One region of the Kitasatospora sp. NPDC088346 genome, then DNA from elsewhere that is predicted to be linked to it. Evidence: riboswitches for the same ligand, from Rfam matches in the RefSeq annotation. Region 1 holds a riboswitch; each other region holds the start of a gene.
The links. Region 1 has a riboswitch for cyclic di-AMP ahead of ACIOFR_RS23885 (transglycosylase family protein). Riboswitches for the same ligand answer to the same signal wherever they lie in the genome.
Positions count from the first base shown of each region.

Region 1 (10,231 bases):
AGGCGAACGGATGACGACCGCTACCGCACCGCAGGCCGGCGACCACCACGAGGCAGGTACCCCGATGACCGTCACCACCGAACGCCCCACCGCCGCGGCCCCCGCCGCCCGCCCGGTCCGGGTCCGCCCGCGCGGCGAGCGCGGCCCGCTGGGCACCGCGCTGCTGCACGCCGGACTCGTCCTGGCCAGCCTGATCGCGCTCTTCCCGGTGGTCTACATCGCGTTCGTCTCGCTCGGTCCCGGCGAGATGGACTACCTGCACCCCGGCGACATCTTCGGCCGGGCCAGTCTGGCGAACTACTCCAAGGTGCTCGGCGACACCGACTTCTTCAGCTGGTTCGGCAACTCGGTCGTCGTGGCCGGCGGCACCACCGTGGTCGGCGTCCTGGTCGCGGCGAGCACCGGCTACGCGGTCTCCCGGATGCGCTTCCCGGGCCACCGCCAGCTGATGTGGACCCTGCTGCTGACCCAGATGTTCCCGATCGCGGTGCTGATCGTCCCGATGTACACGATCCTGTCCAGCCTCCAGCTGCTGGACAGCTACCTCGGTCTGATCCTGGTCTACTCGGGCACCACCGTGCCGTACTGCGCCTGGCTGCTGAAGGGGTACTTCGACACCATCCCGGTGGAGGTCGACGAGGCGGGCCGGGTCGACGGGCTCTCGCCGTTCGGCACCTTCTGGCGGCTGATCATGCCGCTGGCCCGCCCGGGGCTCGCGGTCGCGGCCTTCTACTCCTTCCTCACCGCCTGGGCCGAGGTCGCCTTCGCCTCGACGTTCCTGCTCAGCTCCGGCAAGTACACCCTCGCCGTCGGTCTGCAGACCTTCGTCAGCGAGCACGACCACCAGTGGAACCTGATGGCCGCCGCCGCCGTGCTGATCGCCCTGCCCGCGGCCCTGGTCTTCTACCTCGTCCAGCGCCACCTGGTCACCGGCCTCACCGCCGGTGCCGCCAAGTCCTGACCACCGTCGGGCACGCGCACCACCCCACGCCTGCTGCCGCGCACCGGCCGCCCGCACGGACGGCCGGGACGCTACCTACGTCCTGTGAGGGATGACAGTCCATGACCCAGAACCTGGCCGACACCTCCCGGCCCGCCGCCGCTCCGATCGCTGCGAACGCCGGTGCCTCCAGAGGCTGGTGGCGGGACGCGGTCATCTACCAGGTGTACCCGCGCAGCTTCGCGGACGGCAACGGCGACGGCATGGGAGACCTGCCGGGCATCCGCAGCCGCCTGCCCTACCTGCGGGACCTCGGCGTGGACGCCGTCTGGCTGTCCCCGTTCTACGCCTCGCCGCAGGCCGACGCCGGCTACGACGTCGCCGACTACCGTGCGGTGGACCCGATGTTCGGCACCCTGCTGGACGCCGACGGCCTGATCCGCGACGCCCACCTGCTGGGCCTGCGGATCATCGTCGACCTGGTCCCCAACCACTCCTCCGACCAGCACGAGTGGTTCCAGCGCGCGCTGCGCGAGGGCCCCTCCTCCCCGCTGCGCGAGCGCTACCACTTCCGCCCGGGCAAGGGCGCCGAGGGCGAACTGCCGCCCAACGACTGGGAGTCGATCTTCGGCGGCCCGGCCTGGACCCGCACCGTCGACCCGGACGGCACCCCCGGCGACTGGTACCTGCACCTCTTCGCGCCCGAGCAGCCCGACTTCAACTGGGACAGCCCGGCGGTCGCCGACGAGTTCCGCTCGATCCTGCGGTTCTGGCTGGACATGGGCGTGGACGGCTTCCGGATCGACGTCGCGCACGGCATGGTCAAGGCCCCCGGCCTGCCCGACCTCGGCTCGCACGACCAGCTCAAGCTGCTCGGCAACGACGTGATGCCGTTCTTCGACCAGGACGGAGTCCACGAGATCTACCGCAGCTGGCGCAAGATCCTCGACGAGTACCCCGGCCAGCGGATCGGCGTCGCCGAGGCGTGGACCCCGACCGTCCAGCGCACCGCCAACTACGTCCGCCCGGACGAGCTGCACCAGGCGTTCAACTTCCAGTACCTGGGCACCCACTGGGACGCCGCCGCGCTGCGCGAGGTGGTCGACGTCTCGCTGGACGCGATGCGCCCGGTCGACGCCCCCGCCACCTGGGTGCTCTCCAACCACGATGTCACCCGGCACGCCACCCGCTTCGCCAACCCGCCCGGCGGCACCCAGATCCGCACCGCCGGCGACCGCGCGCTCGGCCTGCGCCGCGCCCGCGCCGCCACCCTGCTGATGCTCGCGCTGCCCGGGTCGGCCTACGTCTACCAGGGCGAGGAGCTCGGTCTGCCGGACGTCACCGACCTGCCCGACGAGGTCCGCCAGGACCCGTCCTTCTTCCGGCAGGCCGGCCAGGACGGCTTCCGCGACGGCTGCCGCGTCCCGATCCCGTGGTCCGGCACCGAGGCGCCGTACGGCTTCGGCCCGACCCCCGGCGGCCCGAGCTGGCTGCCGCAGCCGGCCTCCTGGGCCGAGCTGAGCGTCGAGGTCCAGACCGGCGACCCGACCTCCACCCTGGAGCTGTACCGCTCAGCGCTGGCCGTCCGCCGGGAGCACCCCGCGCTCGGCGCCGGCACCGAGGTCAGCTGGCTGGAGGCCCCCGAGGGCGTGCTGGCCTTCCGCCGGGACAGCGCCGAGGGCTCCTTCGTCTGCACCGTCAACACCACCGCCGAGCCGGTCCGGATGCCCGCCCCCGGCCGGCTGCTGCTCGCCTCCGCGGAGGTGGAGGTGGTGGACGGCGAGGGCGTCCTTCCGACGGACTGTGCCATTTGGTGGGCGGTCTGACGTGGTTGCAATAGGCTCTGGGATCGTGACTACGGCGCGACTCTCAGACATTGCGGCACAGGCGGGGGTCAGCGAGGCGACCGTCAGCCGGGTGCTCAACGGCAAGGCGGGCGTCTCGGCGACCACCCGGCAGACGGTGCTGGCCGCACTCGACGTCCTCGGCTACGAACGGCCGACCCGTCTGCGCCAGCGCAGCGCCGGTCTGATCGGACTGATCACCCCGGAGCTCAGCAACCCGATCTTCCCCGCGCTCGCCCAGGTGATCGAGCAGGTCCTCAGCCGGCACGGCTTCACGCCGGTGCTCTGCACCCAGACGCCGGGCGGCGCCACCGAGGACGAACTGGTCGACATGCTGGTCGAGCGGGGGGTCGCGGGCATCGTCTTCGTCTCCGGCCTGCACGCCGACACCGCCGCCGACCACGACCGGTACGCCCGGCTGACCGGCCGCCAGGTCCCGTACGTCCTGATCAACGGTTACAGCGAGAAGATCGACGCGCCGTTCATCTCGCCGGACGACCGCACCGCGATGTGGATGGCCGTCCAGCACCTCGTCGAGCTCGGGCACGAGCGGATCGGGATGGCGATCGGCCCACGCCGCTACGTCCCGGTGCTGCGCAAGATCGAGGGCTTCACCGCGGCCGTCCAGGAGCTGCTGGGACGCACCGCCGAGCAGGCGCAGGAGCTGATCCAGCACACCCTGTTCAGCGTGGAGGGCGGTGACGCGGCAGCGGGCGCCCTGCTGGACAAGGGCTGCACCGCGATCGTCTGCGGCAGCGACATGATGGCCCTGGGGGCGATCCGGGCGGTGCGCCGGCGCGGCCTGTCGGTGCCGCACGACGTCTCGGTGGTCGGCTTCGACGACTCGCCGCTGATCGCCTTCACCGAGCCGCCGCTGACCACCATCCGCCAGCCGGTCGAGGCGATGGCCACCGCCGCGGTCGACGCCCTGCTGGAGGAGGTCGGCGGGAACCTGGGCCAGCGCACCGAGTACATGTTCCAACCCGAGCTGGTCATGCGCGGCTCCACCGGAGCGGTGTCCAACGGCCGGTAGGCCCGGCCGGGGCCCGTGGTGCCCGAGCGTGCGAACAGCCCCGGAGAGACCCTCTCCGGGGCTGTTGCGCACGTTCTCGTGGGCGGAGGGAGCTCAGCCCTCCTCGACGACCGGCCGTGGCTGGTTCAGTCGCTGCCCGTCGGCCGCGTCGCCGGTCCGCGCCTCGGTGCGCCGGGTGCGGTCGAGGTAGTCCCGAACGACCAACTCGACCGCGTCCTGCGGATTCCTGGTGCCGGACTGCAGCATCACCTCGATGGCCAGATCGGCGTCGAGGGTGATGGTGACCTTCGCCATGGCGTGCTCTCCCGGATCGGTGGGCTCGCCGCAGCATAGGCCCCGTCCCCCGGGTCGGGCCAGGCCCGCCGGGGGACGGGGCCGCGGATCAGGTGTCAGATCCGGCCGGCGAAGTCCGGGGCCCAGTCGGCGATGGTCTCGGTGCGCACGCCGGCGCTCGGGTTGGCGGCCTCGACGTAGGTGCCGTTGCCGACGTACAGCGCGACGTGGTAGACGCCCGAGTTGCTGCCGTTGTTGGACCAGAACAGCAGGTCGCCCGGCTGGAGGCTGTCCAGCGAGACGCGGGTGGCGGTGTCCGCCTGGTCCGCGGCGACGCGGGGCAGCGAGACGCCGGCCTGACGGTAGGCGGCCTGGGTGAGGCCGGAGCAGTCCCAGCCGCCGTCGCTGCTGCCGCCGTAGACGTAGGCCTGGCCGACCTTGGAGAGCGCGAAGTTGATCGCCGCGGCCTTGGAGCCGGTCGCCTGGGTGGCGGCGGCGGGCTTGGCGGCGGTGCTCGCGGCCGGGGCGGCCTTGGCGGCCGGGGCGGCCGGGGCGGCCGGCTGCTCGGCGGCGGCCGGGGCGGCGGCTCGGGTGCCGTCACCGAGGTCGAGGTGCTGACCCGGGTAGATGACGTGCGGACCGGCCGTCAGGGTGGCCTTGTTCAGCTCGTAGAGCTTCTCCCAGCCGCCCTGGACGTGGTTCTTCTCGGCGATGTGGGACAGCCAGTCGCCGGCCACCACGGTGTAGTCGTGGCTGCCGTGCTCCCGGGAGCCGTCCCACTTCTTGCCGGACCACTGGTGGGTGCTCCCGGCGGGCGCGGTGGTCGCGGCCTTCGGCGCGGCGGCCTCGGGGGCGGCGGGCTGGGCGGCCTTGGGGGCGGCGGCCGGCTTCGGGGCGGCCTGGGTGGTGGTGGCCGCGGCGCCGGTGTTGATCTGCGGGGCCTCGCCGCCCTTGGTCAGACCGGCCTGGACGGAGCAGACCGGCCACGCGCCGGGGCCCTGGGAGGCCAGCACCTTCTCGGCGACGGCGATCTGCTGGTCCTTGGTCGCCTGGTTGGCCTGCGGGGCGTACGCGGTGCCACCGAAGGCGGCCCAGGTGCTGGAGGTGAACTGGAGGCCGCCGTAGAAGCCGTTGCCGGTGTTGATGCTCCAGTTGCCGGAGGACTCGCACTGGGCGACCTTGTCCCAGGTGGCGACCGAGGCGGCGGAGGCGGACCCGGCGGTCAGGCACGGGATGGTGAGGCCGATGCCGACGACACCGGTGGTGGCGATGATGCGGCGGGCGCGCTTGGAGGCGCTGATGGGCAGCATGAAGATGCGTTCCTCTCCCACGCCTGCGAGGTGAGCTGTCGGATTCGGGCTGGAGTTGCCCGGCCGTGCTGAGCACGGCTTCACCCCAAGCCCCGGACCGGTACCGACGTACCGTTCCCGGGCGACCTACCTGGTTCCCCCGCTCCTGCCCGCGGTGCTTCTGTGCAGTGCCAGCGCACCCGGCGGCAGGACTCGGCGTCCCGGGTGGCTGGGTCCGTGCGACCACGAACGTGGGAGGACATTAGGCAGACGTAAGTTGAAACCGCAAATGTGTGTGACCGCCATCACACTGTTCGCATCGCCTTTTCATGATCGATAAACCTCGATCGGACCGTTCATTATCGCTCGCTTTCGCGCAAAAGCCTTTAGCGGATGGGGACTTGCCTATGCTTCAGTCGGCAGAGTCGTTATCGAGGCCTGGGTGAGGCTGAGCGATCATGGAGTTCGAGCACAGACCGCCGGAGCCCGTGAACGGCGCCGACGACGCGAAGCCCCGGCCGGCCCGGCCCAGGTCACATCGGTCCGAACCGGACCATAAGGGGCGTATCGCCCGGCGCAGGCTGCTGATCTGGGGGGCCGTCGGAATCGTCGCGGCCGTCACCGGCGAGGAGCTGGTCCGTCAGACGCCGGTCGGCTTCCGCCGCCCGCGCCCGGGCCGGACGGAGGCCGGAGCGACCCCGAGCCCCCACCAGCACAGCGCCACGCCCACCTCCGGCGCCACGTCCGGTGCCACCTCCGCGCCGCCCGCCCCGCCGCCGCCGGTGACCGATGGCGGCCGCCGCTGGTCCGACCCGGCCGGCTGGGGCGGCGCCGTCCCCGGTCCGAAGTCCGCGGTGCGGATCACCGACCAGGTGCTGCTCGACGCGGACGCGACGGTGGGCTCCCTGCTGATCGAGCCGACCGGCTCGCTGGTCTTCGCCAAGGACACCGACCTCACGCTCGGCTCGGCCGGCAACATCGAGGTCCGCGGCAGCCTGGTGCTCGCCCCCTCCGACACCGCCGTGCACACGGTGCGTTTCCCCGCCGTGGACGAGCGCCGGTTCAAGGGCGGCGGCATGACCGTCGTCGACTCCGACACCGGCCTGTGGGTCACCGGCGCCGGCTACCTGCGCCTGGACGGCGCCGCCCGGACGGCCTGGGTGCGGGCCGCCGGAGCGCTCAGAGCGGGCGACACCAGCATCACCCTCGCCGCCGCCCCGACCGGCTGGAAGGCCGGCGACGAACTGGCCGTCACCCCGACCGGCGCCCCCGACGGCGAGGACTTCACCAACCAGTACGACCTGCGCACGGTCCGTCAGGTCAACGGCAGCACGGTCGTCCTTGACGGCCCGTTGAAGTACGCCCACCCCCGGGTCGCGGTCGGCGGCGGCGTCACCGTCGGCGCCGAGGTGCTCAACCTGACCCGCAACGTCCGGGTCGAGGGCACCGAGCAGGGCCGGGCCCACATCCACCTCACCGGCTCCCGCCGCGCCGACGTCCGGCACGCTGCGCTGCGCTGGCTGGGCCCGCGGGCCGAGGGCAAGGAGAAGTGGAACGGAAAGGCCGTCACCGAGCCGGTGCTGGGCCGGTACGGGCTGCACTTCCACATGCTCGCCGACGCCAGCCGGGGCACCGTGGTGGAGGGGGTCGTCGTCCGGGACGCCGGCAACCACGCCTTCGTCCCGCACATGAGCCACGGCGTCACCTTCCGCAGCTGCATCAGCCACAACACCTGGGAGGACGCCTACTGGTGGGACGGGCCGCAGGACACCCGGACCCCGCAGGGGCCGTCCGACGACATCGGCTACGAGTCCTGCGTCGCCTCCCGGACGGTCTTCGAACCCAACCCTCGCGGCTACCGGCTGACCGGCTTCAGCCTCGGCGCGGGCACCGGCAGCCGGGCCACCGACTGCGTGGCCGTCGGCGTGCAGGGGGCCACCGGCGCCTCGGGGTACGAGTGGCCGGAGACCAGCGAGGGGGTGTGGACCTTCGAACGGTGCCTGGCCCACAACAACCTGGAGAACGGCATCTTCGTCTGGCTCAACGCCCAGCACCACCACACCGTCACCCAGTTCGTGGCCTACCACAACGGCGGCTGGGGCATCGAGCACGGCGCCTACCTGAACGACTTCGACTACACCGCGAGCGTCCTGTACGGCAACGCGGCCGGCGGGGTCGCCGTGCACGCGCTCGGCCGCGACAAGGGAACCGTCTTCGACGGCCTGCTGATCGACGCCGCCGGGCAGTCCGACTACGCCGTCTCCACCGCCAAGCACCAGCTGGCCGGGCAGCCGGTGACGGTCAGCCGCTGCCGGCTGACCGGCTACCGGAAGGCCGGCGTGGCCTTCCGGGCCACCACGGACGGCGAGCCGGACGACATCCAGGTGCTGGACTGCTCCTTCAGCGGCAACGAGGTCTGGCTCGACCCGGAGGCCCCGGCCCCCAAGCGGATCGTGCTGCGCAAGGCGGGGGAGAGCCAGGCCGTCGAGGTGGGCAAGCCCGGGGGCGGCAAGGCCGCGCCCGCGGAGTGGAACGCCTCGGTGGCCCCGGCCAGCGTGCCGGACGGCCCGCGCCAGCCGGTCACCCCGGCGCTGCGGTTGAGCGACACGGCGGCGAAGACCTCACGCCTCCCGACCTGACCGGAGGGCTCACCCGACGAGCCCCGGGCCCGCCCGGGCGGCCCGCGCGGGAGGCCGGAGCCACGCACACGCAGGAAGAGCCGGCCCCGGCCCCCCCGACGACGGGGGGCCGGGGCCGGCTCTTCGGGTCTGCGGGCCCGGGCGGGTCAGCCGGCCGGCTTGTCCTCGACCGGCTCCTCGACGGGGGCCGGCGCGGGCGGCAGCTCCGCCATGTAGATGCCGGCGATCAGCTGACCGACGGTCGGGTACGCACCCAGCGGCGCGGCGCTCGGGCAGCCGGTCTCCTCGGCGGCCGTGGCCAGCAGCTCCGGGTCGGCCTCGGGGCCGATCACCAGCGGCGCGAGGGCGGGACGCTGCGAACCGGTGGCCCGCAGGTGCTCGACGGCCGCGACCACCGAACCCGGGACGTCCAGCGCGGCGGCCACCACGGGCACGGCCAGCCGTGCGGCCAGCAGCACACCGGTGATCCCGGCGGCCGTGGCGGCCTCCTCGCCGCCGACGACGGTCAGCACGATGCCGTCCGCGGCGGTGGTGATCGCGAACAGCCGGGCGCGGTCGGCACGGGCCAGACCGGCCTCGGAGAGGCGCACGTGCACCGCCTCGGCCAGCAGCGGGTGCGGGCCGAGCGCGTCGGTGACGGGGGAGCCGGCGGCGGCGGCGACCTCGGCCAGCTCGCCCAGCCGGCCGTGCGGGCCGGTCAGCAGCGGGACGACGACCGGCGCCGGGTACCCGGCGTTGGTGGCCTCGGCCAGCAGGGCGGCGACCGTGACGGCCTCCGGGGCGCTCTCGCCGACCGCCAGGTAGGCGGCTGCGGCCTCGATGCCGGGCTGCTCGCTGCGCACGATCGACAACAGCTCGTCCACCACGGGACGGGACTCCGGACCGGCGTCGGCGGGCACCGCGAGCACCAGGGCCGGCGAACCGACCGGGACCTCGGGGCGCTCAGGACGGCGGTGGCGCCCCCGCGCACGGGAGCCTGGCGTACGGACGGGCAGTGGCGCGCCCGGGATCGCTGCGGTGCTCATGGCGGAGATCGTAGGACATTCGCCCGACCTGGCTGCAGTCGGATCCCAGGACTGGGTGAAAGCTCCCAGGTCAAAAGGGATGTTCTCGGTCAAATCATCAGCCTTCCCGTGCCGGGCTCGTGACGCTCCGACGGATTCACCGTGACGCGGCTCACAGCGGTCCGAGGTGACTGCCCGTGAGGGAGCCGACCCGCCTCGAAGATCGACGCGCCGCTTTTCGCGGTGTACGGACGGTCATCGGGACTCTGTGTTTCGTTCCACTATGCCCTTGAATGTGCGGTCCACTGATGCGGTGTGAGGGATTCACGACTTCGGTAATGGCGTGCATCGGCACGGGCGCCATCCCGTGCTGATGCACGTGCAGCCGGGCTATCATCACGTCAGGTGAGGAGATCGCCGGTCAATCGGGGAGATTTCAATGCGTGAGGCTTTCAACGGCATGGCTGCTGCGGACCTCGTCGGGGTGGTCTGGCAGAAGAGTCGGCACAGTAACTCCCAGGGGAACTGTGTGGAGTTCGCGGCGCTGCCCGGCGGAGACGTCGCGATGCGGAACTCGCGCTTTCCGGACGGGCCGGCCCTGGTCTACACCCGGGCCGAAATCGCGGCGCTGTTGCTCGGCGTCAAGGACGGCGAGTTCGACCACCTCGCCGCGGGGGCGAACTGAGAACCCGGAGCGACCGGGCGCGGAACGCGAGGAGCAGGGGCGGGCTGGGCCGTCGTGGGCGGGGCGCCACGGCGGCCTCGGTGTTTCTCCGGCGGCCGTGCGGAGTGCCGCACGGGATGCCGAGCCGGACGCCGTACGGGATGCCGCACGGAGGTTCGAACGGGGGGTCGCGCGGGTTGACCGGCCCTTGACCGCGACCTGGTGCGGCCTTTCGCCGCGCCGCGCCGTTTCTTCCACCGGGAGGACCCGACGGCGGCGGTCCGGCCGGACGTCCCGGACGGACCGGCGGTCCGGGACGGGTGGGAGCGGGTCAGGCGGAGCGGCGGTGCCGCCCGGCGGCGGCGCTCCCGGACGTCGCCTCGTAGGACGCGGCCTCGAACGGCGCCCGCTCGAACGGTGCGGCTTCGAACAGGGCCCAGACGACCTTGCCCGCGCCGGCCAGCGGATGCCAGCCCCACGAGCGGCTGAACGAGTCCACCAGGTGCAGCCCGCGGCCGGACTCCGCGACGAAGTCCGCCTCCCGG
Region 1 is NZ_JBIURH010000019.1:117,506-127,736, forward strand. Features, by position in the region: gene ACIOFR_RS23860 (carbohydrate ABC transporter permease) at 1-14, shown strand, start outside; gene ACIOFR_RS23865 (sugar ABC transporter permease) at 65-961, shown strand; gene ACIOFR_RS23870 (glycoside hydrolase family 13 protein) at 1,063-2,766, shown strand; gene ACIOFR_RS23875 (LacI family DNA-binding transcriptional regulator) at 2,792-3,817, shown strand; gene ACIOFR_RS23880 (hypothetical protein) at 3,911-4,111, opposite strand; gene ACIOFR_RS23885 (transglycosylase family protein) at 4,207-5,400, opposite strand; cyclic di-AMP (ydaO/yuaA leader) riboswitch at 5,406-5,567, opposite strand; gene ACIOFR_RS23890 (hypothetical protein) at 5,838-8,018, shown strand; gene ACIOFR_RS23895 (sirohydrochlorin chelatase) at 8,165-9,043, opposite strand; gene ACIOFR_RS23900 (DUF397 domain-containing protein) at 9,462-9,707, shown strand; gene ACIOFR_RS23905 (ATP-binding protein) at 10,018-10,231, opposite strand, start outside.

Region 2 (10,231 bases), on a different contig from region 1:
GAGGTACAGGCAGGTGGCGAACAGGTCGGTGTCCAGCTCGGCGAGCAGCCGGCTGGTCCTGGCCAGTGTGGCGGCCGGGTCGTGCCCGTCGGTGGCGTACGCCCGCAGGCCGCTGCGCAGCTGTCCCATGACGGCGCTGGCCTCGGCGTTGTGCCCCTGGACGTCGCCGATCACCAGGCCGACCGCACCGTCCGGCAGGCGCAGCAGGTCGTACCAGTCGCCGCCGATCTGCATGCCCTCGGTGCCGGGCAGGTAGCGGGCCGCCGAGGCGATGCCGGCCAGCTGCGGCAGGCTGCGCGGCAGCATGGCCCGCTGGAGCTCGGTGGCGCGGTGGTGGTGGATGTCGTAGAGCCTGGCCCGTTCCAGGGACTGCGCGAGGATGCCCGCGAAGGCCGAGTACATGGTGCGGTCCTCGCGGCCGAAGATCCGTGCGGTGTCGAAGGTGATCAGGCAGGAGCCGACCTGCCGGCCGGAGGCGACCAGCGGCAGCACGGCCCAGGCCGAGGGGGTGAGCGGGCCGCCGCCCGGCGCGGGTCCGTCCCCCTCGCTGAACAGCGGGACGGCGCGGGCCAGCGACTGCTCCATGACCCCGGCGGAGAGCTCGTGCAGCCGGTTCAGCTCGCTGCGGTAGGGGCCGCCGTAGACGGCCGGCGAGACCGGCAGCAGCCGGCCCTCGTCGACCAGGTCCAGCACCACGTTGGCCGCGCCGAGGGCCGGCCGGGCTATGTCGGTCAGGGTGGTGGTGACGTCCCGGACGGTGACGGCCCGGGAGAGCGCCCGGGTGAGCGAGAGCAGCAGCACCGAACGCGTCCCGGCCCGGGAGGGGTCGGCCGGCGGCGCGTCGCCCTCCTCCAGGCCGGGGCGCTCCGGGTACGCGGGCCGGTCGCGGGCGGTGAGCAGGCCGGCGATCCGGACCGGGCGCCCGTGCAGGTCGCGCATCACCTCGCCCGACTCGTCCACCCGGGTGACCGTCCCGTCGGCGTGCACGACCCGGTAGTCGAGCCGGTACGGGCCGCCCGCCGCGAGCGCGTCGGCCATGCCGGCCTGAAGGTCGGGGAGGTCCTCGGGGTGCACCACCCGGCTGAGGTCGGGGGCCGGTGCGGTGTCGCCCCCGGTCGGCGGGGGCAGCCCGACGACCTGGTAGGCGAGGCCGTCCCAGGTGGTCTCGCCGGTGACCAGGTCACGTTCGAAGGCACCCGCCCCGGCGGCCCGGACGGCCAGCGAGAGCAGCGGCCGGTCGCCCTCGTAGGCGGCGGTGCGGATCCCCTCCGGCGCCGGGCTCGCGGCCTGGACGTGGTCGATCAGGTGGGAGAGCCGGTGGGCGCACGCCTCGGCGAGGGTCTCCAGGACCTCCACGTCGCGCTGCGGGACGGTGCCGCGGTGCGCCAGCGCCAGCGCGAGCACGCCGATCGGCAGGTCGTCCACGACCAGCGGCAGGACGGCGAGGGCGACCAGGCCGGTGCCGCGCCCGTGGTTGGTGCCGAGGTGCTCGCCGCCGGTCCGCTCGGGGCTGAGCAGGACGGTCTCGCGGCGGCGCAGGGCCAGCGCCGCGGGCAGGTCGCTCGCCGGGTCGACCAGGCCGTAGCGCTCGTGGGCCCAGTCCGGCAGACCCTGCGAGGCGGCCAGCCGGAGCATGCCGTCGGAGTCCAGCAGGTACAGCGCGGAGCCTTCGCCGGTGATCCAGCCCGGGCCCTCGGTGAGCACGGTGGCCAGCAGTTCGGCGGCGCCGGTGCAGCGCAGCAGCAGCCGCACGCAGCGCAGTTCGGTGCGGGTGACGGGGCGCGAAGAGCTCAGGTCCATGGGCTCGACCGGTCCCTTCCGCTCAGTCCGCCGCTGTCCGATGTGAACATCTTATGGACGTCCCGTGTGCCTGTCCGGTTGCGGAGCGGGGCAGGACGGAGCGGTGGTGCCGGGCGGGGCGCTCGCGGCGGTGCGGCTACTGGCCGTCGGACTCGCCGTACGGCTCCTGGGCGACGGCCGGAACGGGCCGCATCGAGCGCAGACCGCGCAGCACGGCGTACGCGCGGGACAGGTGGCCCCGCGGCGGGACGGCCGCCGGACGGCCGGCGCCCGGGCCCGGTGCGGGGCGCTGGGCGGGTACGAGGCCGACGGTGCCGCGGCCGGGCTGCACGGTCCTGGTCATCTGTCCACGTCCTCCGGGATGCCGGTGCGGCACCGCCGGACTGACGGAACGTGGCCGGCCGGGCCTCCGAACGACGGACCGTTCGGGTACCCCGCCAGTGTCACCCGTGGACGGTGACGGAACGGTCTCGAATCCCACCCGAACCTGTACCGGCCACGAGCGGTCCGCCGGCCGCCCCCGTGCCCGGCGGACCGCTCGGGCCGGGAGACGGTTCAGGCCGGGCGACGGCGGGCGGCTCGGATCAGGAGGCGGCTCAGACCGGGAGGCCCGGCAGTCCGTTCAGCCCGTCCACGTCGGGGCTGCCCTCGGAGACCGTGCCGACCAGGTCCACCGGCAGGTCGGGGGCGGTGATGGCGTCGGGCGTCAGGCCCTGCCCGACGGTCGGCGCCGCGTGCGCGCTCGGGGCGGTCAGGGAGGCCACCACACCCACGGCGAGGGAGGCGACGGCGAGCATGCTTCGCTTCTTCATGCCCTGCCCAACGCGGTCGGGCCCTCGAAGGACACGGGTCGGCCCCCTCAGGCCCGCCCGGGCCAGTTGCGCAGCCCTTCGGTCAGGACCCCGGTCACGCGCTGACGGGTCACCGCGAGGTCCTCGGGCAGCTGGAAGCCGCCGCCGGTGGTCAGCGAGGCGAACCCGTGCGCCACCGCCCGCACCGTCCGGGTGGCGTGCACCGCCTCCGCCCCCTCCAGCCCGTAGCCGCGCAGCACCGCCGTGATCACCTCGACCAGCCGGGTGCCCGCTGCGGCCAGGTCCGGGTCGGCGCCGTCGGGTGCCTGCGGCAGCGCCGCGTACCGCTCTGGGTGGCGCACGGCGTACTCGACGTAGGCCGCCACCAGCGCCTCGACGGCCTCGTCGGTGCTGCGCCCGAGCACCGCGGCGGTCAGCCGGTCGGCCAGCTCCTCGGTGACCCGGACGGCGATCAGCCGGCGCAGCTCGGCCAGGCCGCCGGGCACGTGCTTGTAGAGCGAGGGCGTGGCGACCTTCGCACGGGCGGCGACGGCGGCCAGCGTGAGGGCCTCGCCGCCCTGCTCGTCGAGCAGGGCCACGGCGTGGTCCACGACGGCGGCGGGGGTGAGTCCGACCCGGGGCATCAGGCGACCTCGTCCAGGAAGGGGACCAGGGCATCGGCGGTGGCCTGCGGGAATCCCGCCATCGGGTAGTGGCCGCCGCCGTCGATCATCACCTTGCGGGCCTTCAGTGCGGCGGCCTGGCGGTCGGCCACCACCTCCGGCTTCGGGAAGTCCGGGTCCTTGCTGCCCATGATCACCAGGGCCGGGCAGCGCACCGCGGCGGACCAGCCGACCGGCGCGGAGTCCCCGGCCACGTACCCGCGGGCGGCCGCCCGGCGTCCGGGCTCGCGCAGCATCGCGACCAGCCCGGCGCGGTACTCGTCGAAGTCGGCGGGCCGGGCGGTGGGGAAGTAGAGCCGCTGCGCCGCGCCCCACAGTGCCGGGAACCGCACCACCGCCGCGCCGAGGACCCGGACCAGGGCCTTCTGGACGGCGTTCGGCGGGAGGTTCTCGATGAAGGCGTCGATCAGCACGATGCCGGCCACCCGCTCCGGCCGGTCCCCGGCGGCCCTGACCACGGTGGCTCCGGTGTAGGAGTTGCCGACCAGGACGGCCCGCTCGACGCCCAGGTGGTCGAGCAGTGCGAGCACGTCCCCGGCGATCGCGGCGGGGGAGTGGTCGGCGAAGCCGGTGGAGGACTCCCCGAGGCCGCGCAGGTCCATGGTGATCACCCGGCGGCCCGCGGCGGTCAGCAGCGGGACCAGGTGCCGGTAGGCGGTGCGCCTGTCGAGCATGCCGGGGAGCAGGACGACGGGGGTGCCGGTGGCGGTGCCTGCTCCGGTGGCGGAGTCGTCGAAGGCGATCCGGCCGCCGGGGACGTCGACGTACTGGGTGCTGGTGCTGGTCACTGCTGCCTCCTGGAGCTCCTTGGTGGGCGCCCGACCGGTTCGGTGAACCCCTGTAGCTCCAAAGCTAAGGCTAATAGCCTTAGCCGTCAAGGGGTGGCCGCGGCCCTGGGGTAGCGTGCCGCTGGTCGCGCGGCCGGTCCCGCGCCCGTGACCGCCGTGTCCGTGACCACCGAGTCCCTTCGAGCGCGCCAGGAGGCGTCGTGCCCTTCATCAACGTCAAGCAGCTGTCCGGTCGCAGTGACGAGCAGAACGCCGAGATCGCCCGGGCGCTGACCGAGACCTACGCCAGGATCACCGGCGTCGACCCGCAGAACATCTGGGTCGCGGTCGAGGAGGTCCCGGCCACCCACTGGACGGCCGGCGGCGAGACCTTCGCCGCCCGCAGGGCGAAGGCCGCCGCCGAGGGCAGCTGACCCCCGCCCCGACCGGTCGGAACTCAGGCTCCCTCCACCCGGAACGGGTCGTGCTCGGCCAGCAGCTTGTCCAGCCGGGCCTGGTCCACCCGGCTGGTCAGTTCGTCGGCCTCCTGCCGGTCGCGGATCACCTTGGCCAGCGTGAACGCCGAGGTGATCTCGTACAGCAGGCCGACGGCCAGGAAACCGCGCATCCAGGAGTCCACCGGGAGATAGGCGATCCCGGCGGCGAGGGCGGTGGTGGCGAGGGCGAAGGAGATGACGGCCTGGACGAAGTACGCGGCCGTGGTCCTGGACTGCATCTTTGTGCTCATGCCGAAAGGGTCTCCAAGTCCCTTTCCTCGCACATGAGTACGGATACTCAACCGGCCGGTAGCAGTCCGTCACGGGTGCCGTCGCGAAATCGGGCGAACCGCCCTCTGGTCTGCGAACGACCCGTATTTCCTCCGCCCGGGCGCTTGGAATCATGGGGCGCATAGGATTAACTTTCGATAACGCAGCGCGGAACCAAACGCCGTACCCAGACGGCACCGTGCGCCATCGCTCAATCCGCGGGCACGCCTCCACCGGCGGGTCCGCGGAACCGGGGAACCACGTTCCTTGGGGTGAATCGGTCCGGCCCAGGCCAGGCCGTAGGAGACCTTCCTGCTCCGAACCCGTCAGCTAACCCGGTCGGCGAGAGGGAAGGAAAGGAGCACGCCTCAGTGGCGTCGACGCACCCGCTCCACGGCTCGGCTGCAGGCACCCAGCTGCTCGACCACCCGGTGGGCCAGCTCCACCAGGCCGACCAGGGCGACCAGGGCGGCGACCCGGCCCGGCACCGGATGCCCCGTCAGGCCAGGAGCAGCGCACCCCTGCTCGGCGTCACCGCGATGACCGCCGCCCTCGGTGCCACCGGCTTCGCCGCCGCGTCCTCCGCCCAGGCCGCTCCCGCCCCCGCTCCGGCCCCCGTCGTCGCCGCCGACCCCGCCGAGCAGGACGGCGCCGCGACCGCCGACCCGGGCCTGGCCCTCGCCGCCCGGATCCAGCAGCAGGCCGACGGCCGGAGCGCCGCCGAGGAGGCAGCCCGGCTCGCCGCCGCCCAGGAGGCCGAGGCCAGGCACGCCGCCCAGCAGGCCCAGATCCAGGCCCAGGCTTCCGCGCAGGCGCAGGCGCAGGCGCAGGCTTCCGCGCACGCCCAGGCCCAGGCCCAGGCCCAGGCACCGCAGGCCGCGCCGATCGTGCTCGCCCCGCCGGTCACCGGCTACACCCTGAGCGCGCACTACGGGCAGTCCGGCTCGTACTGGTCGCACCTGCACACCGGGCTCGACTTCGCGGCCCAGACCGGCGCCCCGGTCACCGCCGTCGCCGCCGGCACCGTCACCTCGGCCGGCTGGTCCGGCGCCTACGGCTACCGGGTCATCCAGACCCTGCCGGACGGCACCGAGGTCTGGTACTGCCACCTGTCCCGGATCGCCACCGCCGACGGCCCGGTCGTCCCCGGCACCGTGCTCGGCGCGGTCGGCGCCACCGGCAACGTCACCAGCCCGCACCTGCACCTGGAGGTCCGCCCCGACGGTGGCGCCCCCGTCGACCCGCTCGCCTGGATGCAGGCGCGCGGCCTCAATCCGTAGGCTCCCCGGCGGCCGGGGCCTGGTCCGCCAGGTACGCCTCGATCTCCTCGGTGCCCGGCTCCGGCGCCAGGTCCGGGTACTCCTCGACCAGCAGCGCGGGCAGGCCGGGCACCGTCCACTCCCCGTACAGTCGCAGCGCCTCGCGGGCCACCGCCGCCTCGAAGTCCTCGAAGTCCCCGGAGAGCTCCTCGGGCATCGGCCGGCCCAGCGCGGTCAGCTCGGCCAGGTTGCGGTAGCTGCGCTGCATCAGGCCCTGCTCCAGCAGCAGCCGCGCGCCGTCCGTCGCCATCCCGACCATCAGCAGCCGGGTCGGCCCCCAACCGCCGTCCCGCTCCTCCGGGTCCAGGTCCGGCACCGCCGCGAACGCCTCAAGACGCTGCTCCTGCGTCAGCTCCCGGAAGGCGTCCAGCCAGGCCCGGACCGCCTCCCGGTCGGCGGTGTCCACCCCGTCCGCCCACAGCAGCAGGGCGTACAGCCGGGGCCAGGTCACCAGGTCGGCCCGCCGCAGCAGCCCGCACAGCACCTCCCCCTGCCACTCGGCCTCCTCGCGCAGCCGCTCGTACCGCTTGCTGTTCAGCCGGCGGGCCGCCCGCTGGTGCTCGATCAGCAGCAGCACCGCCGCCCCGTACGCCGCGGGGTCGCCGCCGGGCTGGACGTACAGGTGGAGCCGCTCGTAGAGCAGTTGCTCCAGCAGCGCCGAGCTCAACTCCGGGTAGCCGTCGTGCATCCGGGCGCCGCTCAGCTCCAGCAGCGCCAGCACCGTCCGCAGCGCCTCCTCGGGCACGTCCTGACCGGCCGCCGCGGCGGTCAGGTCGGCGGCGCGGGTGTGCGGAATGAGCTGCAGGTCTTCGTCGTTCACGGACAAACCGTAGCCGGTGCCGAAGATCCCGACGGGCAGGGTCGGCGGGCATGGACCCAGTACGGCTGACCGGCCCCCGCCTGATCCTGCGCGAGTTCGACCACACCGAGGCGGAGGTCGCCGGTCTGCACGCGGTCTTCGGCGACCCGGAGACCGCGCGCTACCTGCCGTTCGAACCGCGCGACCTGGAGGAATGCGCCGACCAGATCGAGCAGTACCTGGACGCCGCCGAGCAGCGCCCCCGCACCGAGTACCGGCTCGCCGTCGCCAGGCCCGCCGACGGCGTCCGCGCGCCCCTGATCGGCACCGCCGCCCTCACCCTCGAAGGCGACCGGGCCGCCGTCCTCGGGTACGCGCTGCGCCGGGACGCCTGGGGCCACGGGTACGCCGGCGAAGTCCTCGCACTGCTCTGCGGATTCGGCTTCCACACCCTGGGCCTGCACCGGCTCGCCGCCCGCACCGACCCCGGCAACGCCGCCTCCGCCCGGGTGCTCACCCGGGCCGGCTTCCAGCTGGAGGGCCGGATCCGGCACGAGCTGAACCGGGCGGGCCGCTGGCTCGACGGCATGCAGTACTCGCTGCTGGAACACGAGTGGCCCGCCGGGGGCGCGGACGGCCCCGCGGCCGCCCGGGGTGGGGACAACCCCACCCCGGATCCGGCAGCGGACCGGATACCCCGCCGGCCCCCCGGTTCGGCATCGTGGAGGTCGTGAGCACGGACGACTTCGAGGGGCCCGAGATGACCGCCACCACCAGCCCGTACCGGCCCGCCGCGGCCCCGAGCCCGGCCTTCTGGCGGGCGCCGTTCAGCGCCTCGACCTACCGCGAGGTGGGCTTCGTCCTCACCGGGCTGCCGACCGCCCTGCTGGGGTTCGTCCTGGTGGTGGCCCTCCTCCCGCTCGGCCTCGGCCTGGTGGTCACCGCCCTCGGCCTGCCGGTGCTGGCCCTGATGCTGACCGCCGCCCGGGGCCTGGGCGCCCTCGACCGGGAGCGGGTACGCACCCTGCTGGGCACGCCGGTGACCGCACCCGCTCCGGTCCGGCCGGCCCGGAGCGGCTTCTGGGGCGGCATCACCGCCCGGCTGGCCGACCCGGACGGCTGGCGGGCCGCGCTGTACCACGTACTGATGCTGCCCTGGGCGATCACCAGCTTCGTGACCACCGTGGTCTTCCTGGTCACCGGCTGGGTCCTCGCCCTCTACCCGGCCTACCACTGGGTCTTCCACCGCTACCTGGACTGGCCCGGGTACCGGGTCGTCGAGTTCACCAACGGCAAGGGCGAGTACTACGCCTACTACGTCACCTCGCCCCTCCAGATCGCCGGGGTCTCGCTGGTCGGCATCGCCCTGGTGCTGCTCACCCCGAAGATCGTCCGCGGGCTGACCGGCGTGCACCGCCTCGCCGTCCGCGGCCTGCTCGGCGCCCGCTGACCCGTCCGGCGGCCCCGGAGGGCGGGCCCGTGCTCCCCGTGATCGGCTGGAGCGGCCCGCGGCCCCCCGCGCGCGGGCGAGCCCGAGTCAGGAGCCGCCGTGTCCGTACTGGTCACCTCCCGCCCGCTGGACGAGTACTGCGGGCTCTTCGGTCTCACCCGCGGCGAACTGCGCGCCCTCCCCGGACCGGTCCTCGACTGCCCGGGCGGTGCGTCCGGGCTGGTCGCCGAGGCCCGGGCGCTCGGCTGCCGGGTGATCGCGGCCGACCCCGGCTACGCCGTCCCGCCGTCCGAACTGGCCGCGCTGGCCCGGGCCGGCCGGGAGACGATGGCCGCGGCCATCCGCGCCGAACCCGGGCGCTACCTCCCCCGCGCCTACCGGGCCGACCGCTACCTGCGCAGCTGGGACCGCGCCCGGCGGCTGTTCGCCGCCGACGCGGCCGCCCACCCGGAGGCGTACGTGGCCGCCGCGCTGCCCCGGCTGCCGTTCGCGGACGGCGCGTTCGCGCTGACCCTCAGCAGCTACCTGCTGTTCGCCTACCCCGCGCTGTTCTCCCCGGCGGAGCAACTCGCGGCCCTGCGCGAGCTGGTGCGGGTCACCGACCCGGCGGGCGAGGTCCGGATCCACCCGCTGCACGACTCCACCGGCCGCCCGTACCCGCACCTGGACGCGCTGCGCGCCGATCTGGGCCGCCGGCAGGTCGCGTCCGAGATCCGGCGGTGCGGCGGACCCGGGACGCACCGGGTGCTGGTGCTGCGCGCGGCCGACCACCGCCGCCGGTCGGCCGGGCTCAGCGCGGGGCGGGTACGGCCGGATCCGGCCCGGTCGGATCGGTCGACACCGGATCGGTCGAGGCCGGACCGAGAGCGGCCGGGTCCGTCGCGCCGGGAGCGCCAGGGCCGGGAGCGCCCGGGCCGGCCGGGAGAAGCTGCTCCGGCAGCACCCTGAGCACGTCCTCCGCCACCGCCCGCCGCCGCGAGTACGGCGGCACGTTGCGGGAGTTGCGCATCTTGTAGCGGACGGCGTCGCGCAGGGCGCCGCGCTGCGCGGGGGTCAGGTCGGGCAGGTCGGCCGCGGCGCGGGCCGCCAGCAGCGCCTGCAGCAGCTCGAACGCCGAGAGGTGACGGTCGATGGCGGTGATGATCAGGTCGAGGTTGCGCGCGTCCGGCGCGCCCTGCAGCAGGGCCAGCGCCTGCACGCGCAGGCCCTCCACCCCGGTCCGGAAGAGGTCCCGGACCTGCTCGGCGCTGAAGCCGAGCGAGGGGGCCGCGACGACGGTCTTGTTCACCGAGTCGGCCAGCGTCTGCCGGTCGGCCGCGGACAGCGCCCGGGCCAGCAGCAGCCGGGTGAACAGCCAGCCGGTCAGGAAGCCGACCACGCTGAAGTACACCCCGAGCGCCGCCGCGAAGCCGGCCGACCCGGGGCCGCCGCCGAGCACCGGGGCGAGCGCCCGGCCCAGCTCCCGCAGGCGCTGCGGCACGGTGCCGATCTGGGTGAGGCCCGCTCCGAGCAGGATCTTGGTGAGCCAGTCGGAGACCTGCTCCAGGTTGGTGTTGGGCGCGTAGCTCGCCGTGGAGGTCGCCGAGCGGTCCTCCGGGTGGGCGGCCGCGCCACTGGTCAGCAGCTTCGGCACGCCGAACAGGAAGCCCAGCAGGCCGCCCGCCACCGAGAAGGTCGCGGCCACCATCAGGCCGCCGCCGAGGGACGCCGCCCAGTGCGGCGAGGCCGCGGCGAACAGGGCCAGGCCGAGTAACCCGGCTCCCAGCACCCCGGTCAGCGCGATCTTCACCGCCGGCGCCGGCTCGCCGCCGCGTTCGAGCTCCACCGACTCCACCCCCGTACGGTCCGTCAGGTC
Region 2 is NZ_JBIURH010000050.1:23,334-33,564, forward strand. Features, by position in the region: gene ACIOFR_RS35435 (SpoIIE family protein phosphatase) at 1-1,800, opposite strand, end outside; gene ACIOFR_RS35440 (hypothetical protein) at 1,937-2,143, opposite strand; gene ACIOFR_RS35445 (hypothetical protein) at 2,397-2,612, opposite strand; gene ACIOFR_RS35450 (TetR/AcrR family transcriptional regulator) at 2,660-3,235, opposite strand; gene ACIOFR_RS35455 (alpha/beta fold hydrolase) at 3,235-4,062, opposite strand; gene ACIOFR_RS35460 (4-oxalocrotonate tautomerase family protein) at 4,263-4,475, shown strand; gene ACIOFR_RS35465 (YiaA/YiaB family inner membrane protein) at 4,499-4,789, opposite strand; cyclic di-AMP (ydaO/yuaA leader) riboswitch at 5,007-5,168, shown strand; gene ACIOFR_RS35470 (M23 family metallopeptidase) at 5,180-6,088, shown strand; gene ACIOFR_RS35475 (hypothetical protein) at 6,078-6,947, opposite strand; gene ACIOFR_RS35480 (GNAT family N-acetyltransferase) at 6,998-7,660, shown strand; gene ACIOFR_RS35485 (sensor domain-containing protein) at 7,657-8,376, shown strand; gene ACIOFR_RS35490 (hypothetical protein) at 9,167-10,210, opposite strand.
Region 2: linked by a shared signal. The riboswitch ahead of ACIOFR_RS35470 (M23 family metallopeptidase) and the one ahead of ACIOFR_RS23885 (transglycosylase family protein) in region 1 are both predicted to bind cyclic di-AMP.

Region 3 (10,231 bases), on a different contig from region 1:
GTGGCGCTCCACCCGGCGGATCGAGCCGGCCACCACCGTGGTGCTGCCGGCCGCCGACCCCACCCCGGTCGGGTACCCGGTCCGGCCCGGCATCGCGTACGAGCAGGCCCTGCTGGACGGGCTGGACCAGCCGGTCGGCCGCGGCACCGCGTCCTGAGCCGGCCGGCGGGCCGCTGAAACTTGCTGCAAGCCCTTGCAGCGCATGCTCTCCCCCTGGCACGATCGGGAGCCGTCCGGCCCCGCCGCCCACCCCTGGGGGATGCCTCATGTCCGAGTACGACGTCCTGGTCGTCGGCGGTGCCGGCGTGGACACCATCGTCCGGGTGGACCGGCTGGAGCTGCCGGACGCCGACTCGGTGCAGGTCCCCCCGGTCCACGACTACGTCGGCCACACCGGCAGCGGGGTGGCCCTGGGCTGCCACGCGCTGGGCCTGCGGACCAAGTTCATCGACTTCCTCGGCGACGATCCGCAGGGCGCCCAGGTGCTGGCGGCGTACGGCCGGCACGGCCTGGACTTCAGCCACCTGGTCTCCCCCGCCGGCACCCCGCGCGGGGTCAACCTGGTCGACGCCGCCGGCCGGCGGCTGTCCTTCTACGACGGCCGCCACCCCGCCGGGCTGCGGCTCCCCCGGGAGTTCTGGCTGCCGTTCCTGGAGCGGGCCGCCCACGTGCACCTGTCGATCACCGGCGTCAACCGCGACCTCTACCCGGACATCCACCGCCTGGGCCTGAGCTGCTCCACCGACCTGCACGCCTGGGACGGCGCCGACGAGCACCACCGCCACTACGCCCTCAACTCCGACCTGGTCTTCCTGTCCACGGCCGGCTGCCGGGGACGGCACGAGGAGGTCATGCGCGCGGTGCTGGCCGACGGCCGGGCCCAGCTGGTGGTCGCCACCGCCGGTGAGCACGGCAGCTACCTGCTCACCCGGGGACGGGACGAGGTCCGGCACTTCCCGGTGGCCGACCCGGGGCTGCCGATCGTGGACAGCAACGGCGCGGGCGACGCCTTCGTCACCGGCTTCCTCCGCGCCCGACTGGCGGGCCACCCGCCGGAGGCCTGCATGCGGGCCGGAGCGGTGGCCGGGGCGTACGCCTGCACCGGCGCCGGCACCCACACCTCGCTGATCGACCGGGAACGGCTCACGGCCGCCCTGCCCGGGATGTTCCAGCTCCCGGGCCGGACCTCGGACGGGGCCTGACCTCGGACGGGCCTAACCCAGGAAGGCCGCCTCGCTCCTCCAGCGCGCGGTGAACTCCGCCGCGCCCACCCCGAGCCGCCCGCGCAGCAGCCGGTCCAGCACCGCGTCCGCGCTCTCCCCCGCGACGGGCCGGCCGGAGGTGCCGAAGTCCCGGTAGAGGCCGACCAGCTGCCGCTCCCCGTAGTCGTGGGCGATCACGTGGCAGGCGAGCCAGGAGAGCTCGTACGCCTGGCCGATCCGGTCGGCGCCGGCCGTGAAGTCGGCGTCGGAGGGCAGCGCCGCGGGCAGCCGGCCGGCCGTCACCTCCTGGGTCAGCGCCGGGGCGATCTGCCGGGGGGTGCGCCCGGAGCCGAGGTACGCGGTGTGGTCGGCGACGCCCTCGGAGAGCCACATCGGGGTCCAGGCGTGGGTGTCGGCCCGGGTCGCGACGTGGGTGGCCTCGTGGGTGATGACGACCCGCCGGCCCAGCTCGCTGAGGCCCCGGTACGCCTCCGGGTTGACCGCGATCCGGTCCGCCGGGGTGTGCTCGGGGGCGCCGCCGGCGGCGACCGTGACGGCCGCGATGCCCTGGTAGGGCTCCGGCCGGACGTCCAGCAGTGAGGCGAACTCCAGTTCGGTGGCGGGGAGTTGGAGCAGCAGCCGACCCGGCCAGGCGTCCCCCCAGACGGACTGGACGGCCGGCACCGCCTGGTCCGCGCGGGCGGCCAGCCCCGCCAGGTCCTGGTCCGCCCCCAGCCCGAGCACCAGGCAGCGGCTGCCGCGCACGGCCTTGACCGGGCCGAGGTCCCACAGCGCCGGGGCCCCGACCGGCTCGTCCGAGACCAGTCGCCAGCCCTCGGCCAGCCGGACCAGCTCCAGCCGCCGGTTCAGCACCGCAGGGTAGCGGTCGAGGTCGGCCAGCCGGTGGCCGAGCTCGGCCGCGACGGAGATCCGGTCGGCGCCGGGCGGCGGCTCGGTGAAGGAGGTCAGCCGGTAGGAGAGCTCGGCCAGCGGCACCTGGGCCATCCGGTCCAGCAGCCCCTGCTGGACCGGCCGGGCCGCCGGCGCGGTGCCCGCCGCCAGCGCCGCGCCGTCCCGCCCGAGCAGGGCGGCGGCCCGGGCCGCGAGCAGTTCCTCCACCACCGGCCGCAGCGGGGCCGCGACGGGGGGCCCGGCAGCGGCGGGCCGGCCCGGCGGGCGCAGCAACGGCAGCGAGAGCTGGGCCGCCCCGGCCCCCGCGAGCAGCAGGGCGGCGCGCCGGGACAGCACGGGACGACCCGCCCCCGGCTCGGGGGGCAGGTTCGTCACCAGCCGCTCCAGCTCTCCGCTCAGACCCGCACCACCCCGGCGACGGGCATCGCGTTGACGCTCTCGTAGCGGACCTGGGCGCCCGGGTACGGCGCGTGCACCACCACACCGCCGCCGGCGTACATGCCGACGTGGTGCATGTCCTTGTAGAAGATCACCAGGTCTCCGGGCCGTGCGTCGGCGAGGCTGATCCGCTGCCCCGCGTGGGCCTGGGCCTGCGAGGTCCGCGGCAGGGTCACTCCGGCCTGCCGCCAGCTCCAGTACATCAGACCCGAACAGTCGAACGTACGGGGGCCGGTCGATCCGTAGACGTACGGCGAGCCGATCTTGCTGACGGCGGCGGCCAGCGCCGCGGCGGCCCGGTCGGAGGAGGGTGGCAGGCTACCGAGGTCCAGCCGGTCGGTGCCCCGGGTGGCGCGCTGCTCGGCGGCCCGGGCGTCGTCGGCGACCATCCGGGCCCGCTCGGCCGCGCCCAGGCCGCTCAGCAGCCGCTGGGCCTTGAGCAGCCGCTGCCGGATCTCGGACTTACTCTCGGCCAGCGAGCGGCGCACCTCCTCCAGCTCGGCCAGCTTGGCGGTCGCCTCGGCGCGGCGCTGGTCCAGCCGGCGCTGGCGGTCCAGCACCTGGCGCAGGGTGTCGTTCTGCCGGTCGGTGGCCTGGCCGAGCGCGCGGGCCCGGGCCAGGTAGCCGTCGGGGTCGGAGTCCAGCATCAGCTGCACACCCGGGCCCATCCCGCCCGAGCGGTACTGGGCGCCGGCCAGCGCGCCGAGGTCCTGGCGCAGCCGGTTGAGCTCCTCCTGGCCGCCCGCGATCTGGCTCTGCAGCGCGGCGGCCTCGGTCTGCAGGCGCCGCTGGTCCTCCTGGGCCGCGTTGTACCTCTCCGAGGCCTGCTCGGCCTCGTCGTAGAGCTGGTCGACCTGGGCCTTGACGTCGTTCTTGGCCACCGGCTCGGCCGGCTGGCCGGGGAGGGCCTGGGCGCTGCCCGCGACCGTCACTCCCAGCGCGGTGGTGGCCGCGGCCGTGACGGCCAGGGCGCGGGCGATCCGCCGGACGCCTGGCAGTGGGGGACGGCGGTGCACGGTCATGCTTCGGCGACTCCGTTCCTGCGGGCCGGGCCACCGCCGCCGCCCGGGGGTGGGCGGCCGTCCGTGCGGAGGTCCGGGGGCAGACGTTAGCGAGTCAGGCCGAGCTAGTCCAAACCCCTCCAGCAGCGAATATTTGACCACTAATCGGACACCTGGCCCACCGCTCGGTCCCGCCGCAGGCCGGCGGCCGTGACGCCACCGGCCCGGCACTCACGGGGAGTGCCGGGCCGGTGGACGTGGACGGGGACGCGACGGCGTCAGGGCCGCACGATCGCGTTGATCGGCGCCATGGTGGCGGTCTCGTAGCGGACCACGGAGCCGGTGTGCGGGGCGTGGATGACCTGGCCGTTGCCGACGTACATCGCGACGTGGCTGGCGTCGCTCCGGTAGATGATCAGGTCGCCGGGCTGGGCGTTGGCGATGTTGGTGCCGACGTTGGTGCCGGCGCCGCGCTGGTCCTGCGAGGTCCGCGGCAGGGACACGCCGGCCTGCGCGTAGGCCCACTTCATGAGGCCGGAGCAGTCGAAGCTGCTCGGACCGGCCGCGCCGTAGGAGTACGGGCTGCCCAGCTTGGACTGGGCGGCGGCGATCGCGGCGGCGGCGTGCGAACCGGCCGGCACGTTGACGGCGATGTCCGTACGGGCCGAGTCGCGGGAGGCCCGCTCGGGGGCCGGGGCGGCGGTCGCCTTGGCCTTGGCCTCGGCGGCGGCCTTGGCCTCGGCAGCGGCGAGCTCGTCACGCTCCTGCTGGGTGAGCGTCTCCAGAAGGGCGGTCGCCTTGGCGATCTTCGCCTGGACCTCCTCCTTGTCGGCCTTCAGCCGCTTGGCGGTGGTGTCCAGCTCGGCGAGCTTCTGCTCGGCCTCGTGCTTCTGCTGGTCGAGCTTGCCCTGCTCGTCCTTGAAGGCCTTCAGCACGTCGGCCTGCGAGCTGCCGACCTGGTTCATCGCGCCGGCCTGGTTGAGGAAGGAGTCCGGGCTGGCGGAGAGCATCAGCTGCACGGTCTGCGGGATCCCACCGGTGCGGTACTGCTCGGCGGCGATCTCCCCCAGGCTGCCCTGAATGGTGCTCACCTGCGCCTGCTGGCGGGCGACCTGGTCCTGCATCTGGGAGACCTGCTTCTGCAGGTTCTGCTCCTTCTCGACCGCGGCGTTGTACTCCTCGGTCTTGGACTCGGCCTCCTCGTTGAGGGCGTCGACCTGGGCCTTGACCTGGTCCTTGGTCGGAGCCGGGTCGGCGTGCGCACCGGACTGCGAGGAGAGCGCCACGGCGGTGGCGGCGGCGGCCGTCAGGATGGAGACGCGGGCCCGGCCTGCGGGCTTGGGACGACGATGGGACGCCACGAAGGCGGACTCCTTCTTCCTCACACCGCCTACCGGGTGAGCTGACGGGTTCGGGCCGGAAGACAAGCCCTACAACGCCTCACCGACTGCCCGTCAGGCGCGCGGACCAACTCCGCGCGCCGCCCCTGCGGTCGACCTGGCGCCGATTCACCCCGAGGAACGTGGTTCCCCGGCTCCGATGCACAGCACCCCCTCAGGGGCTCCCCCACAGGCAGTCAGACTGCCCGGCTGCTTCTCGGACTCGGCGGTGACCACCGTTGCCACCCGGGCTGGGTGGACGACTGCGCGGCGGTCCGTGACATGACCCTAGTAACCCATCCGTGATCCGTTCAAATCCTTGTCGGAAAAAAGTCGGAATCATTGCCATGTTTGATTCCGATTACGACCGACAGTGACAGAACACCTACCCAGGGCTGATAAATACTCAGCATATGGTCGCACAATGAAACGCCCGGCGTGTCGGAGATCACAGCGGGATCTCGACCCGTCCGGGCGTGTCATGGAGCGTCAACTAGCCCCTCAAGAGGGCAAATGTCCGAAATGGGACTGCAGGGTCGGGGTGTCGATCCCGTCCCGGAGCGACCGGTCTCAGACCCGTCGGATGGTCTTGATCGGCATGGCGTCGGCCTTCATCACCTTCACCACGTCACCGGTGCGCGGGGCGTGCACCACCAGGCCGTTGCCGATGTACATCGCCACGTGGTGGGCGTCGCTGTGGTAGATCACCAGGTCGCCCGGCTGGGCGTTGGCGATGTTGGTGCCGACGTTGGTGCCGACGGTCGCCTGGCTCTGCGAGGTGCGCGGCAGCGAGACGCCGGCCTTCGCGTACGCCCAGACCATCAGACCCGAGCAGTCGAAGGTGCTCGCGCCGGTGGCGCCCCAGACGTAGGCCGAACCGCGCTTGCCCATGGCGGCGTCCACCGCGACACCGGCGTAGCCGCCGGGGGCCGGGAGGTTGGCCAGGTCGAAGCGGTCGTCGCTGCGCGAGGCCCGGTCGCCCATCACGGCGGCCCGGTCGGCCGCGCTGAGCTGGCCCAGCAGCTTCTGCGCGTCCTTGAGCTTGTTCTGGACCTCGGTCTTGGCGTCGTTCAGCGTCTGGGTGCTGCGGTCCAGCTCGGCGAGGACGGCCGCGGCCTCCTGCTTCTGCTGGTCCAGCCGGCGCTGCTGGTCCTTCAGCGACTTCAGGGTGTCCGCCTGGGTGCTGGCGGCCTGCTCGAAGCTGGACGCCTGGGCCAGGTAGCCGTCCGGGTTGGTGGAGAGCATCAGCTGCATCGACGGGTCGATGCCGCCGGAGCGGTACTCCTGGCCGGCCACGGCGGCCAGCCCGGACGCCAGCTCGGTCATCTGTCCCTGGCCGCGGGCGACCTGGTCCTGGAGCTGGTCGGCCTGCTTGCGCAGCTGGTCCGACCGCTCCTTGGCGCCGTTGTACTTCTCGGCCGCCTGCTCCTGCTCCTCCAGCAGCTTGTCGACCTGCGCCTTGACCTCGTCCTTGTTCGGCTTGGCCGGTGCCGCGTGGGCGCTGACCTGCGCGGAAAGGGCGACCGCGGTCGCTGCGGCAGCGGTCAGCACGGTCACTCGTGCGCGGCTGGGCTGCTTAGGACGGCGGTGGGAGGCCAAGGGGGTTGCTCCTTCTTCCTGCTGGACTCACCCGAACGAGGGAAAGTCCGGAATATAGGTTTGACGCCAGACCCTAGTGAAGATCATGCTCCGGCGCCACTCCCCTACTGGAACGAACTTCCTTCCCGCCACGGGATTTCACCCCACCGACACAACCCGGTCAACGGGGGCTGACGCGAGGTCACCGGAATCAGGCCCGGGCCAGGCGGTTGAGCAGCAGGATCGACGCCACCGGACGCGCCCCGGCCTGACGGACGCCGTCCGCGACCTCCCGGTCGGTGGACACCACCACCACCGGGCGCCCCTGCGGCTCCGCGCGCACCAGACGCCGGATCAGCTCGTCCGCCGTCTCCCCGGTCCGGCTGAACCGCACCCGCACACCGCGCGGCGGCGCCATCATCACCGGGACGTCCAGGTCCTGCCCGTCGAAGACGCAGGTCACCTCGGCCTGCGTCCGCTGCGCCAGCATCGCCAGCCCGCCGAGCAGCCGCAGCCGCTGCTGCTCCAACGGCAGCGTCGGGTAGCCGGACTTGGTCACGTTGTACCCGTCCACCACCAGATGGACCTGCGGGATCGCCAGCAGCTGGTCCAGCAGTGCCGGGTCATCCTCCGCGAGGCCGCGCCGGGCCACGTCGTTCGGCGAGGCCGACACCGGGACGACCGCGTCCACCAGGTCCGCCGGGCGCAGCTGGGCGACCGGCAGCGCCAGCTCCCGCTGAAGGCCCTGCGCGGAGTGCAGCACGGTGTCCAGCAGCAGCCGCAGCCGCATGTCCTCCACGGTGCGGCCCTCGCGCGCCGACCGGCGGCCGGCCTCGACCGCCGTCTCCAGCTCGGTGATCCGGTGCTTCAGCCGCCGGGCCTCGCTCTCGGCGGCGCTGCGCTCGGCCGCCCCCGCCGCCCGCAGGGTCTCCAGCTCGCCCTGCAGCTTGCGGCTCTCGGCCTGGGCCCGCCGGGTGTCGCTCTCCAGGGTGCGGACGCGCTTGCGCAGCGACTCGGCCTCCTTGCGGACGCCCTCCGACTCGGCCCGCTGCCGGTCCAGGTCGGCCCGGGCGGTGGCCCGTACCTCGGCCAGTTCCTCCTGGAGCTTCTCCACCTGCCGGGCCGCCTCGGCCGCGGCACCCTCCGCACCGGCGCGCTCGACCTCCTCGCCGGCCTCCACGACCACCCGCGTCCAGCCCGCCGTGCGCAGCAGGTAGGCGCCGGCGGCGACGTCCATCGGGTCGGCGGCCCCGGGCACGGTGCCCGACTCCAGGGCGGTCACCAGGTCCGGCTGGCCGAGCCGCAGGCGGTCGGCTATCCGCAGCCGGAAGACCGGGTCGGCCTCCAGCGCGGCGGCCAGCGCCGTGCCCGCGTACTTGGCGCGGCGGGCGGGGGTGAACTTGGCGTACTGGCGCAGCGAGGCGGGCAGGTCTGCGGCCGGGATGCCGCCCAGCGCGTCGGCCGCCAGCCCGACCACGCGGCGGCGGACGCCCTCGGGCAGCGGACGGTCCAGGTGCTCGGGTGCCGGCGCGGGTCCGCCGTCGCCGTCGGGAGCCGCGCCCTCGTCGGGCGCCGCCCGGTCGGCCTCGGTCGCGGGGACGGTCTCGTCCGTGCCGGGGAGCACCGGCCCCGCAGCGGGCTGCTGCCCCTGCGGCTCGGCGGGCCCCCTCGCTGCGTCCACCACGTCCTCGGCTCCGATCCTGGTCCGGCGGGGTCCGTACGGCCGTCTGCCGCCGCCCCGGAACTCACCGCTCTCTGCAATTGTCCCGTCTACCGTGCCCCACCGACAGCACGCCACACATCCGTGCCGGACGCGCCGGGCCGGCGCCCCGCGGGGATCCGACCCGGAGGCCGGCCGACCGCGGGGCCGTCCGGGTCAGGCGCCGGGCGCTTCCCCGGCGCTCTCGGGACCGTCCTCGTCGGCGCCCGGACGGGCCACCAGCTCGACCTGGTCGACGGCGTTGCACCAGCGGCAGCGCACCGACTCCAGGGTCTCGCTGAGCACCTCGGTCTCCTCCACCTTGGACTCGCCGGCCAGGTCGAAGTGCAGGTACTCGACCACACGGGCGGTACGGGTCACGTCGAAGCGGGTGAGGTTGCCGCACAGCGTGCAGCGCCAGCGGGTCTCGGCGGTAGGGGCGGCGATGGTCATCGAGGTCCTCTCGGATGGTCCCTGTTCCGGGCCCTCAAGCCTATTGCCTGCACCTCGGCGCACGATCACCGGCCACCGCGAACACCCGTTCACCCACCCGCAGCAACCGCGGTGTCGCCCGCCCGGCCGGGAGGGATGCTCGGGGAATGGCGCTCCCCGTTCTCACCCGGGCCGGCCGTCCGCCCGCCGTCCCGTCCGGGCGGCCGCCGGTGGTCACCCTCACCCTGATCGCATTGAGCGCCCTGGTCCTGCTGTGCGGCCCCAGCTTCGGCCTGAACCCGGTCTACGGCACCGGCGACGCCCGGGTCTGCGCCGAGCAGCGCTACGAGCAGCGCTGGGGCGCGGTCCCGGTCGAGCTGCTGGAGCGGCACCCGCTGACGGCCGACCAGCTGCGCGCGCTCGCCCCCGCGGCGGACGGCTGCGCGCTGCCGCCGAACCCCGGCAAGAGCCCCGTCCTGTCGGTGCTGACCTCGCTGTTCGTCCATGCGGGCTGGTTGCACCTGCTCGGCAACATGTTGTTCCTGTTCGTCTTCGGCCCCGGGGTGGAGGAGCGGCTGGGGCGGATCAGGTTCCTGCTCTGCTACCTGGCGATCGGTTACCTGGCCACCTACGGCTACGCGCTGGCGGAGGCGCACTCCGACGAGTCGGTCCGGGCCCTGGTCGGCGCGTCCGGCGCGATCGCGGGGGTGCTCGGCGCGTACCTGCGGCTCTTCCCGCGGGCCCGGGTCACCACCCTGGTGCCGGTACTCCTCTTCCTCCCGCTGCGCTTCCCGGCCTGGCTGGTCCTGGGCCTGTGGTTCGCCCTGCAGTGGTGGTCGGTGCGGGCCGGCGGCTCGGGGGTGGCGTACCTGGTGCACGTGATCGGCTTCGCGACCGGCTGGCTGATCGCCTGGGCGGGGAGTGCGCGGGGCAGCAGACGGCCCACCTGACGGCCGATACGCTGGGGCCGTCCCCTCACACAGGAGCCCAGCCGTGATCACCGCGATCGTCCTCATCAAGACCAGCGTCGACCGGATCCCCGAGATCGCCGAGGCGATCGCCGCCATCGAGGGCGTCAGCGAGGTCTACTCGGTCACCGGGAGCTACGACCTGGTGGCGATGGTCCGCGTGCGGCAGCACGAGGACCTGGCCGAGGTGATCCCCGGCCAGGTCAACAAGGTGCCGGGGGTCGAGCACACCGAGACCCACATCGCGTTCCGCACCTACTCCCAGCACGACCTGGAGGCCGCGTTCGCCCTCGGCCTGGAGTAGGCCCCCGGGCGGGGCCGGCCGGGGCCTATCCGCGGGCGGGCGACAGCACGTCCGCGACGCAGCGGCCGCCCTCGTTGCGGTAGCTCCAGCGGGCGCCGTCGGTGACCAGTTCGCGGACGGCGCCCAGGAAGCGGTCCAGGTGCTCGTCGGGGGTGCCGGCGCCGAAGCTGACCCGGATCGCGTTCAGGCTGCGCTCGCCGGGGAGCGAGGCCTCCGGCGCACCGCACTCGGACGGCGCCGCCTCCTCCCCGCCGAGCAGGGTCCGCACCAGCGGGTGGGCGCAGAACAGGCCGTCGCGCACGCCGATGCCGTACTCGG
Region 3 is NZ_JBIURH010000001.1:498,000-508,230, reverse strand. Features, by position in the region: gene ACIOFR_RS02270 (glycosyltransferase 87 family protein) at 1-157, shown strand, start outside; gene ACIOFR_RS02265 (carbohydrate kinase family protein) at 267-1,202, shown strand; gene ACIOFR_RS02260 (hypothetical protein) at 1,215-2,489, opposite strand; gene ACIOFR_RS02255 (NlpC/P60 family protein) at 2,510-3,574, opposite strand; gene ACIOFR_RS02250 (NlpC/P60 family protein) at 3,832-4,914, opposite strand; cyclic di-AMP (ydaO/yuaA leader) riboswitch at 4,925-5,112, opposite strand; gene ACIOFR_RS02245 (NlpC/P60 family protein) at 5,503-6,531, opposite strand; gene ACIOFR_RS02240 (NYN domain-containing protein) at 6,722-8,134, opposite strand; gene ACIOFR_RS02235 (hypothetical protein) at 8,387-8,662, opposite strand; gene ACIOFR_RS02230 (rhomboid family intramembrane serine protease) at 8,809-9,591, shown strand; gene ACIOFR_RS02225 (Lrp/AsnC family transcriptional regulator) at 9,635-9,913, shown strand; gene ACIOFR_RS02220 (aminotransferase class V-fold PLP-dependent enzyme) at 9,939-10,231, opposite strand, start outside.
Region 3: linked by a shared signal. The riboswitch ahead of ACIOFR_RS02250 (NlpC/P60 family protein) and the one ahead of ACIOFR_RS23885 (transglycosylase family protein) in region 1 are both predicted to bind cyclic di-AMP.